2 regions of the Loktanella salsilacus genome follow, and region 1 is predicted to be linked to the other one. Evidence: riboswitches for the same ligand, from Rfam matches in the RefSeq annotation. Region 1 holds a riboswitch; the other holds the start of a gene.
The links. A riboswitch is a leader RNA that binds a small molecule or an ion and turns the genes downstream of it on or off. The one in region 1 is predicted to bind thiamine pyrophosphate.

Region 1 (5,181 bases):
GTGGATCACCAGATCAGGCGCAGCCTGCATCCAAGGCATCAGCGCGGGATACAGCAGCATCGCAAAGCTGCCGGAACAGGCGATCCGCACGGTGCCACTGTCGCGATCATCGGCGGTGATTGCGCGGCGCAAGGCGTCCTCTTGCGCGCGGCGGGACTGACCAAGGGCCAAGACCGCTTCCCCCGCCGGGGTCAGGGTAAAGCTTTTGCCTTGCCGCGTGATCAGGCTTTGACCGACCTGCGCCTCTAGCTTTCGCAGATGCTGCGACACGCCGGGCTGCGTCATGTTCAACCGCGCCGCCGTGCGGGTGAAATGTTCCGCCTCGCACAGGGTTGTAAAGGTCTCGAGCCAAGTCGCGTTCAGCATGGGCTAACCAAATATTTTGTTATGATTTTTATTGTATATCATAATTTCACACGCAAGGCACGCATCGCTATCTGATGGGTATCGCAACCTTGCAGGAGACCTAAAATGTCCCAGACACCCCGCACCTTTTCCCACATCGGCCTCTCCGTTCCCGACCTTGACGCCGCCGTAAAATTCTATGCCGACGTGCTTGGTTTTTACGTCGTCATGCAGCCCACCGAAGCGTTCGAAGATGACAGCGCCATCGGCGTGATGTGCACCGATGTTTTCGGCCCCGGCTGGGTGTCGCTGCGCATCGCGCACCTTTCCACCGCCGATGGTATCGGTATCGAAATCTTTGAATTCCCTGGCAATTATGCCCCTGATGAAAAGCTGGAACACAAGCGCCACGGCGCCTTTCACTTTGCCGTCCAAGACCCCGATGTCGAAGGTTTGACCAAAGCCATCGTCGCCGCAGGCGGCCGCCAGCGGATGCCGATCCGCGAATATTTCCCCGGCGAAAAACCGTATCGCATGGTCTATGTCGAAGACCCTTTTGGCATCGTGTTCGAGATCTACAGCCACAGCTACGAGCTGACCTACTCTGCCGGGGCCTACGCGTCGTAAAGCCCGCGCGACCGGGAGGACGCCCAGCGGCACGCGGTTGCAGTGCGCGCCCCCGGCACAACCATTCCGCTGTTGCGATCCGCAAAATTCGCAACTAGCGTCCGGTCAAATCGCCACCCCAAACTTGGGGGCGGCGCAAGACATATTATCCGTCGGGGGGCCCTTTGGGGCTGAGAGGTGCACGCACCGACCCGTCGAACCTGATCCGGGTTATACCGGCGTAGGGAACGGGTAGAACGCACCACTCTTGGGGCGTATTCTCGTTTTTTCACGTCGGCATTTCCCAAAACTTGGAAAGTTGCCGCCGTGAACACTGCCCCTCCGATCACCTTGACGATTGCCGGATCCGACAGCGGTGGCGGCGCTGGCGTGCAGGCTGACATCAAGGCGATGTCCGCCAATGGTACCTATGCCGCCAGTGTCATCACCGCCGTGACCGCGCAAAATACCTGCGCTGTCACCCATCTGCACGCGATCCCCGCCGACATCGTTGCCGCCCAGATTGCAGCAGTGCTGTCCGATCTGGACGTGCGGGCGATCAAGCTGGGGATGCTGTTTTCCGCGCCCATCATCGATGCCGTGGCGCAGGGGCTGGCTGGATTTACAGGCCCCATCGTCCTTGATCCCGTAATGATCGCCAAATCCGGCGATACGCTTTTGCAAGATGCCGCCGTCGCCGCCATGACCCGTGCACTGCTGCCCCGCGCGACCCTGCTGACCCCCAACCTGCCGGAGGCCGCCCGCCTGCTGGGCACCGCCCCCGCCACGACCAAGGTTGAGGTGATCGCCCAAGGCATGCGCCTGCTGGACCTTGGCCCGCAGGCCGTTTTGATGAAAGGCGGCCATGCTGAAGGTGCGGTCTGCACCGATATCCTGATCGGCCCGGACGGCGTAATGGCCACGCTAAACGCCCCCCGCGTTGCCACCCGCAACACTCACGGCACCGGCTGCACCTACTCTGCCGCGATCACGGCGCAACTGGCGCTGGGGCTGGACTTGCCTGCCGCCGTCACGGCCGCGCACCGCTATCTGCAAGGCGCGATCAAAGCCGCCGATCAACTGAACGTCGGTGCCGGTCACGGTCCGGTGCATCATTTCCACGCGGTCTGGGCATGACCGCCAACACCGCCTCTGTCACCGTCATCGGCGCAGGCGTTGCAGGCCTGTGCACCGCCCGCGCCTTGCTGGATCGCGGCGCGCAGGTCACGGTCATCGACCGCCACGCCGCCCCCGGCCCCCACGCCTGTTCATGGTGGGCGGGCGGCATGCTAGCCCCATTTTGCGAAGGCGAAAGCGCCGAGGAACCCGTGGTGCGGCTAGGCCAAGAGGCGGCAGACTGGTGGGCCCGGCGCACCGGGTCCGTGCAACGCTGCGGCTCTCTCGTAATCTCTCCCGCGCGGGATAGGGCGGAACTTGCACGCTTCGCCAAGCGGACGACCGGGCACAGCACCGTCGATCAAGGCGCCATCGCCGCGCTGGAACCCGATCTTGCCGGACGTTTCACCAGCGGGCTGTATTTCGCGCAAGAGGCGCATCTGTCCCCCCGCACCGCGCTTGCCGATCTGCGTGCTGGCCTTGTGGCAGATGGTTGCGCCTTCCAGATCGCCGACGCGCGCCCCGAAGATCACGCCGCCCGCAGTCTGACGATTGACTGCCGCGGCTTTGCAGCGCGGGATGCGATCCCTGATTTGCGCGGTGTGAAGGGTGAAATGCTGATCCTGTCTTGCCCTGACGTGTCGCTGTCCCGCCCCATCCGCCTGCTGCATCCCCGCGCGCCGCTCTACATCGTGCCGCGCGGGGATGGCATATTCATGCTGGGGGCGACGATGATCGAAGGCCGCGCAGGCCCGCACATCACCGCCCGCGCCCTGCTGCAACTGCTGTCCGCCGCCTACGCCCTGCACCCCGCCTTTGCCGAGGCGGAGGTGATCGAGGTTGGCGTCGATAGCCGCCCCGCCTTTGCCGACAACCTGCCGCGCATCCGCCGCAGCGGCAATCTGATCCGGCTGAACGGCCTGTTCCGTCACGGCTTTCTGCTGGCCCCTGCCGCCGCCCGCATGGTGGCCGACCTGATTTTCGACAACCAAATGCCAGAGGTGATGGATGAGACTGCAGCTTAACGGAGCGCCCATCGCGGCGCAGGCAGCGACCCTTGCAGAGCTGTTGGACGCCTACGGTTTTGCCAATGCCAAAGTGGCAACCGCGGTGAACGGCAAATTCGTGCCCGCCACCGACCGCGCCGATTATGCGCTGTCAAACGGCGATCAGGTCGAAATCCTTGCGCCGATGCAGGGGGGCTGAGTGATGCGTGATTTTTATGGCACCGCCTTGCCCGGCGGTTTGATGCTGGGCACCGCGCAATACCCGTCGCCTGCGATCCTTGCCGACGCCTTCCGCCGCAGCGGGGCCAGTGTCGCCACCGTGTCCCTGCGCCGCGAAAGCGGACAAGACCGCGCAGGCCAAGATTTCTGGCGGCTGATCAGCGATCTGGGCGTACGCATTCTGCCCAACACCGCAGGGTGCCACACGGTAAAAGAGGCGGTGACCACCGCCCATATGGCCCGCGAAATATTCGATACGCCGTGGATCAAGCTAGAGGTCATCGGCGATGCCGACACGCTGCAGCCCGACGTCTTTGGCCTTGTCGAAGCCACCCGCATCCTGACCGCCGATGGCTTTCAAGTGTTCCCCTACACGACTGAGGATCTGGTTGTCGCAGACCGCCTGCTGGATGCGGGATGCGAAGTCTTGATGCCTTGGGGGGCACCCATCGGGTCGGGGCTGGGGCTCAACAACATCTTTGGCCTGCGGGCCTTGCGCGCCCATTTTCCGGATGTGCCATTGGTGATCGACGCAGGCCTTGGCCTGCCATCGCAAGCCGCACATGCGATGGAACTGGGGTTCGACGCCGTGCTGTTGAACACCGCCGTCGCCGCAGCCGGCGATCCCGCCGCGATGGCAGAGGCGTTTGCGCTGGCAATCCGCGCCGGACAACTCGCCGCGCACGCAGACCCGATGGAGCCGCGCGACATGGCCGCACCGTCCACCCCCCTGCTTGGAAAGGCGTTCCTTGGATGAGCCTTGATCGTTTCTATCCCATCTTTGACAGCGCCGACTGGCTGGAACGGCTGGTCCCGCTGGGCATCAAACTGGTGCAACTGCGGATGAAAGACGCCAGCGAAGCCGTGCTGCGGGGTCACATCCGCCGCGCCAAAACGATCTGCGCCGCGCAGGGCTGCACGCTGGTCATCAACGATCACTGGCGCATCGCGATTGATGAAGGCTGCGACTGGCTGCACCTTGGTCAAGAGGATCTGGACACCGCCGACATGCCCGCAATCCGCGCCGCTGGCCTGCGCCTTGGCGTCAGCACCCATGACCGCACAGAACTGGCCCGCGCGCTGGAATTGGTCCCCGACTACATCGCCCTTGGCCCGATCTATCCGACGATCCTGAAGCAGATGAAGTGGCACCAACAAGGCGTGGACAAGCTGACCACATGGCGCAGCCTGATCGGTCAAACGCCCCTGATCGCCATCGGCGGCATGACCATTGATCGCGCGGCGGGGGCCTTTGCCGCCGGGGCAGACACGGTGTCCGCCGTGACAGATATCACCCTGCACACAGACCCAGAGGCGCGGGTCCGCGCTTGGCTGGCGGCCACTCGATGAGCCGCTATATCCGCCAGGAAATCCTGCCCCAGGTCGGCCCCGCAGGTCAGGCCGCCATCAGCGCCGCCCGTGTGCTTGTCATCGGCGCTGGCGGGCTGGCCGCGCCGGTGCTGCAATATTTGGTTGGGGCAGGCATCGGACATCTGACGTTGGTCGATCCGGACACCGTGTCCCTGTCCAACCTGCACCGGCAAACGCTGTTTCGCATGGATGACATCGGCCAACCGAAGGTAGACGCCGCCGCCGCGACCCTGCGGCAACTGAACGATGACTGCCGGATCGACACGGTGCAGGCCGCCCTTGATCCGGCAAATGCCGCTGCGCTGATTGCGGCCCACACCCTTGTGCTGGACTGCGCCGATAGCTTTGCCGCCTGCTACATCCTGTCTGACGCCTGCCTTGTCGCCGGGGTGCCGCTGATCAGCGCCTCGACCCTTGGATTTACCGGCTATGTCGGCGGGTTCTGCGCCGGTGCCCCATCCCTGCGCGCCATATTCCCCGATCTGCCGGACCGCGCCGCCAGCTGCGCGACCGCAGG
Region 2 (5,181 bases), 1.1 Mb from region 1:
CAAGTCACACTTCCCCCCCCGGTTCACGACGGTAAGATGTCATTGACGATGAAGATCATGCTGGCGATGGGGCTGGGTATTGTTGTGGGTGTTGTTTTCAACACGCTGAACATCGCCTTCATCAATGATCACGTCGTCGCTGGCTTCTTTGGCATGATTGGCAAGATGTTCGTCAGCGCGCTGAAAATGCTGGTCGTGCCGCTGGTGTTCTTTTCCTTGATCGGGGGCGTTGCCGGGATCGGCGATGTGCGCGTTCTTGGCCGTGTGGGGACCAAATCCTTTGCGCTTTATATCGCAACGACAGCGCTTGCGATTACTGTCGCGCTCGTGCTGGCCACGATCATTGGGCCGGGCACAGGCTTTGACATGACCGGCATCGACGCAAGCGGTATTTCCGCAGCCGAGGCGCCAAGCGTCTGGAACGTCTTTGCCGCCATCGTGCCGACCAACCCGATTGCCGCCTTTGCGTCGGGCGAAATGCTGCAGGTGATTTTCTACACGGTGGTCCTTGGCATAGCGGTGCTGATGCTGGGCGACCGGTCCAAGCCCTTTATCGAAGCGTGCGATTACATGAACGAAGTGATGATGAAGATCGTCGATCTTGTCATGCGCGCAGCGCCATACGGGGTGTTTGCCTTGATCGCTAAGACCTTTGCTGAACAGGGGCTTGGCCTGTTCATGCCGGTCATTGCCTATGTGCTGACGCTTGTTGCGGCGCTGATGATCCACCTGTTCATCACACTGCCTGGCATGCTGAAGCTGTTGTCCGGCCTAAGCCCGATCACCTTTATGAAAAAGATGCGCCCGGCGCAGATCTTTGCCTTCTCGACCGCGTCGTCAAACGCGACGATCCCCGTCACCTATCAGTGCACGACGGAACGGGTTGGCGTGGACGAAAGCGTTGCGTCCTTCTGCATCCCCTTCGGTGCGACCATCAACATGGACGGCACCGCGATCATGCAGGGCGTGGCAACGGTGTTCCTTGCGAACGTTTACGGTATCGACCTTGGCCTAATGGGGTATTTGACCGTGATCGGTATGGCCGTGCTAGCATCGATTGGTACGGCCGGTGTTCCGGGCGTTGGTCTGGTCATGTTGACTATGGTGCTGACGCAGGTCGGCCTGCCGATTGAGGGTATCGCAATCATCCTTGGCGTGGACCGCCTGATGGACATGATCCGCACGGCGGTGAACATCACCGGCGATGCCATCGTCACAACCATCGTCGCCAAGGGCGAAGGCAAGATCGACATGGCGATCTTTGACAACCCTGACGCAGGCACAACTGGCGAAGGCGAGGCCCATTTGCCCGACCACGCCATCGCCTAAACGACGCGACATCGTTGAACGGGGCCGCAGCATTTTGCGGCCCTTTTCATTTCGCAGGCTGATTGTTAACGTCATCCAACCTCGGGGGGCCAATCTGGCTGAGATGCGCAAGCGGACCCGTTGAACCTGAACCGGTTAAGACCGGCGGAGGGAAGGTCCGGCAATCACGCTGTCCCCCATTCCGCCCGTCGTTTTGGAGGATGACATGAAGACCAAACTCTTGAGCGTCGGCGCGATCCTGTGTGCAAGCACGGCTATCGCCCAGACGCCGACCCTGAACGTGCTGACCTACGACAGCTTTACATCCGAATGGGGCCCCGGTCCGGCGATTGAGGCTGCGTTCGAGGCGGAATGCGCCTGTGATCTGGTGTTCACCGGCGCGGGTGACGGCGCAGCCCTGCTGGCGCGGCTGCAACTGGAAGGCACGCGCACGGATGCCGATATCGTGCTAGGCCTTGATACAAACCTGACCGCCGCTGCCCGCGATACGGGGCTGTTTGCGCCTCACGGCGTGACGGCCGACCTGACGCTGCCCGTCGCGTGGGACGACGACACCTTTCTGCCATTTGACTGGGGCTATCTGGCGTTTGTTGCAAACAAAGACACGCCGGCCGTTGCATCCTTTCGCGCGCTGGCTGACAGCGACCTGAAAATCGTCATCCAAGACCCGCGATCATCCACCCCCGGTTTGGGGCTGCTGATGTGGGTCTATGCAAGCGAAGGCGACGCTGCCCCGCAAATCTGGGCGGATCTGGCGGACAATATCGTCACCGTGACCCCGGGCTGGACCGAGGCCTATAACCTGTTCCTAGAAGGCGAGGCGGACGCGGTCCTGTCCTACACCACCTCGCCCGCCTATCACCTGATCGCCGAAGAGGACGACAGCAAGACGTCCTGGGGCTTTGATGCGGGCAACTATCTACAGGTCGAGGTTGCAGCCAAACTTGCCGGGACCGATCAGCCGGCGCTGGCGGATCAGTTCATGGCCTTTATCACAAGCCCCGGATTTCAGGACGTCATCCCCGAGACAAACTGGATGTACCCCGCAACCGACGTCAGCTTGCCGGGTGGGTTTGACACGCTGACCGTGCCGTCCAAGGGCCTTTTGCTATCATCGCAAGACGCCGCCGACCTGCGTGATGATCTGGTCGAGACATGGCGCGCCGCGCTGTCGCAATAATCCGCAGCCTGCCAGCGTGGCTGACTGCCACGCTGGTGCTGGCGCTGACCCTTGGTACGCTGCTTGCCGTCGCCCTGCGGGCCGAGGTGGGGCGCGGGTTGTCCGCCGGGGATTGGTCCGCGATCCGGTTTACCGTCTTGCAGGCTGCTGCCTCGGCGATCGCCTCTGTCATTTTGGCGATCCCCGTCGCCCGTGCGCTGGCACGGCGGCAGTTTCGCGGACGTGGTGCGCTTGTGATGCTATTGGGGGCACCCTTTATTCTGCCGGTCATCATCGCGGTCCTCGGGCTGCTCGCGGTCTTTGGCCGTGGCGGCCTGCTGAACGCGGGGCTCTTGGCGCTGGGCGTTGCTCCAATCTCAATCTACGGCGCTGGCGGAGTCGTTCTGGCACACGTTTTCTTCAACCTGCCGCTCGCGGTTCGGCTGATCCTACAGGGCTGGCTGTCTATTCCGGCCGAACGGTTCCGTCTGGCCGCCCAGCTGAATGCGCCAATCTGGCGCGTGCTAGAGCTGCCAATGCTGGCGCGCCATGCGCCCGGCGCGCTGCTTGTTATTTTTCTGATCTGCCTGACCAGCTTTGCTGTGGCCCTCACCCTTGGCGGCGGACCGCGTGCGACAACGGTTGAATTGGCGATTTGGCAGGCAATCCGCTTTGATTTCGATCTGGGCAGGGCCGCCTTGCTGGCCTGTGTGCAGTTTGCGTTATGTGCGATGGCCGCGCTTGTCGCATGGCGTATCACACCGCTGAACGGGTTCGGCAGCGGGCTCGACCGGACCGTGGCCCGCTGGGATCAAAGCCGGTGGGACTGGGTCTGGCTGCTTTTGGTGACACTGTTTCTGGTTTTGCCGCTCGCGATGATCCTGTGGCGCGGCGTGCCGTCATTGCCGGACCTTGGGCCTGATATTTACCGGGCGGCGGGACGGTCAGTTCTGGTGGCGTTGGCCGCGACCACGCTGACGCTCGCCGGTGCACTCGCGTTGTCCTTGCGCGGCGGCGTGTTGATTGCGCTGGTTGGGTCCTTGCCCTTGGCGGCCAGTGCATTGGTGATGGGAACGGGGCTGTTCCTGCTGGTTTTCCCTTTCGTAAACCCTGTGACAGTTGCGTTGCCGGTGACGGTTAGCGTCAACGCCGTCATGGCGATGCCCTTTGCGTTGCGTCTGCTGTCGCCGGCCGTCGCCGACATCCGCAGCGACTATGGCCCGTTGGCCGCGAACCTTGCGCTGGGATCATGGGCGACCTTGCGGCTGGTGATCCTGCCGCGCCTGCGCAAACCGCTCAGCTTTGCCGCAGGCTTGACGATGGCGCTCTCGATCGGAGACCTCGGCGTCGTCGCGCTATTCGCCACACCCGCACAGGAAACGCTACCGCTAGCGATGTATCGGCTGATGGGAGCTTACCGGATGGACGCGGCCGCGGGGGCTGCGGTCCTGTTGTTGTTCATGGCGCTGGGCGCATTCTGGATCTGCGATTCAAGGGGGCAGGGTGATGCTGACGCTGGATGATGTGACCGTGTCCAAGGGCACGTTTCAATTGCGGGCAAACTTGCAGGTGCCGCCCGGCCTGACAGCGGTCATCGGCCCATCTGGCGGGGGGAAGTCTACGCTATTGGCAGCTATCGCGGGGTTCGAGCCTGCCGTGGCTGGTCGCGTTATCTGGGATGGAGACGATCTGTCAGGCAAAGAGCCGGGGCAGCGGCCCGTGACCATGTTGTTTCAGGACCACAATCTGTTCCCGCATCTGACGATTGCCCAAAATGTTGGGCTGGCACTGGCACCCCGCCTCAACTTGAGTGTGAAGCAAAGCGCGCAGGTGGATGCCGTTTTAACCGACGTCGGTTTGCCGGGCCTTGGTGGGCGCAAGCCTGCGGCCTTGTCCGGCGGCCAAATTGGACGGGCCGCGCTGGCGCGGTGCCTGTTGTCGGATCGGCCTGTCGTGTTGCTGGATGAAGCGTTTGCCGCGCTTGGTCCCGCGCTGCGGGCAGAGATGCTGACGCTTGTGCGTGACCGGATGGCGCAGCAGGGGCGCACTGTCATCATGGTGACCCACGATCCAAATGATGCGCGCAGCTTTGCGGATCAGGTGCTTTTTGTGGCCGAAGGTGTCGCGCATCCCCCGCAAAAGGCGGCGGCGTTTTTTGATGATCCATCGCCCGCTGCGCAATCCTACCTCGGGTAGTGCCACGCATAAAAAAGGCCCGCCCCTGATGATAGGGCGGGCCTGATGGCGTCGGACTTTGGCGGATGCCTTAGTCTTTCAGCTTGTTCTTATGCGGTGCCCAGATGCGCTTGTTCGTCAGGTACAGCAGCACCGACAGCAGCGACAAGAAGATCACGCCGGTCAAGCCAGCCTGCTTGCGCGCCGTCATCTTAGGCTCTGCCGCCCACATCAGGAAGGCAGCGACGTCCTGCGACTCGGACTCAAGTGTCGCTTCGTGGCCGTCGTCGAATTCGACATCGTCGCCATAAAGCGGCTGCGGCATGGCGATCCAGCTGCCGGGCACGGTGTGGTGGCCATGCTCGTCCTTGCAGGCATCAGGAAAGCCGCCGTTTGCGAAGGCGACGTTGTATGCACCTTCCATCGGGGTTTCCATTTCAGCCGCACATGCGGGCTCTTCCTCGTAGCCGTCCATCAGGGACGCGATGTATTCCGCGCCGCCCATGCCGTTGACGAAC

Region 2: it holds a riboswitch for thiamine pyrophosphate, as region 1 does, so the genes downstream of both, thiB (thiamine ABC transporter substrate binding subunit) here and thiD (bifunctional hydroxymethylpyrimidine kinase/phosphomethylpyrimidine kinase) in region 1, are expected to answer to the same signal.

What each region holds. Positions count from the first base shown of each region.
Region 1 is NZ_CP072994.1:656,761-661,941, reverse strand. It holds gene KBW81_RS03370 (LysR family transcriptional regulator) at 1-366, opposite strand, end outside; gene KBW81_RS03365 (lactoylglutathione lyase family protein) at 472-972, shown strand; TPP riboswitch at 1,116-1,216, shown strand; gene thiD (bifunctional hydroxymethylpyrimidine kinase/phosphomethylpyrimidine kinase) at 1,279-2,088, shown strand; gene KBW81_RS03355 (FAD-dependent oxidoreductase) at 2,085-3,092, shown strand; gene thiS (sulfur carrier protein ThiS) at 3,076-3,273, shown strand; gene KBW81_RS03345 (thiazole synthase) at 3,277-4,050, shown strand; gene KBW81_RS03340 (thiamine phosphate synthase) at 4,047-4,643, shown strand; gene KBW81_RS03335 (HesA/MoeB/ThiF family protein) at 4,640-5,181, shown strand, end outside.
Region 2 is NZ_CP072994.1:2,976,786-2,981,966, reverse strand. It holds gene KBW81_RS14360 (dicarboxylate/amino acid:cation symporter) at 37-1,329, shown strand; TPP riboswitch at 1,402-1,499, shown strand; gene thiB (thiamine ABC transporter substrate binding subunit) at 1,535-2,509, shown strand; gene KBW81_RS14350 (ABC transporter permease family protein) at 2,485-4,011, shown strand; gene KBW81_RS14345 (thiamine ABC transporter ATP-binding protein) at 3,995-4,684, shown strand; gene KBW81_RS14340 (cytochrome c1) at 4,755-5,181, opposite strand, start outside.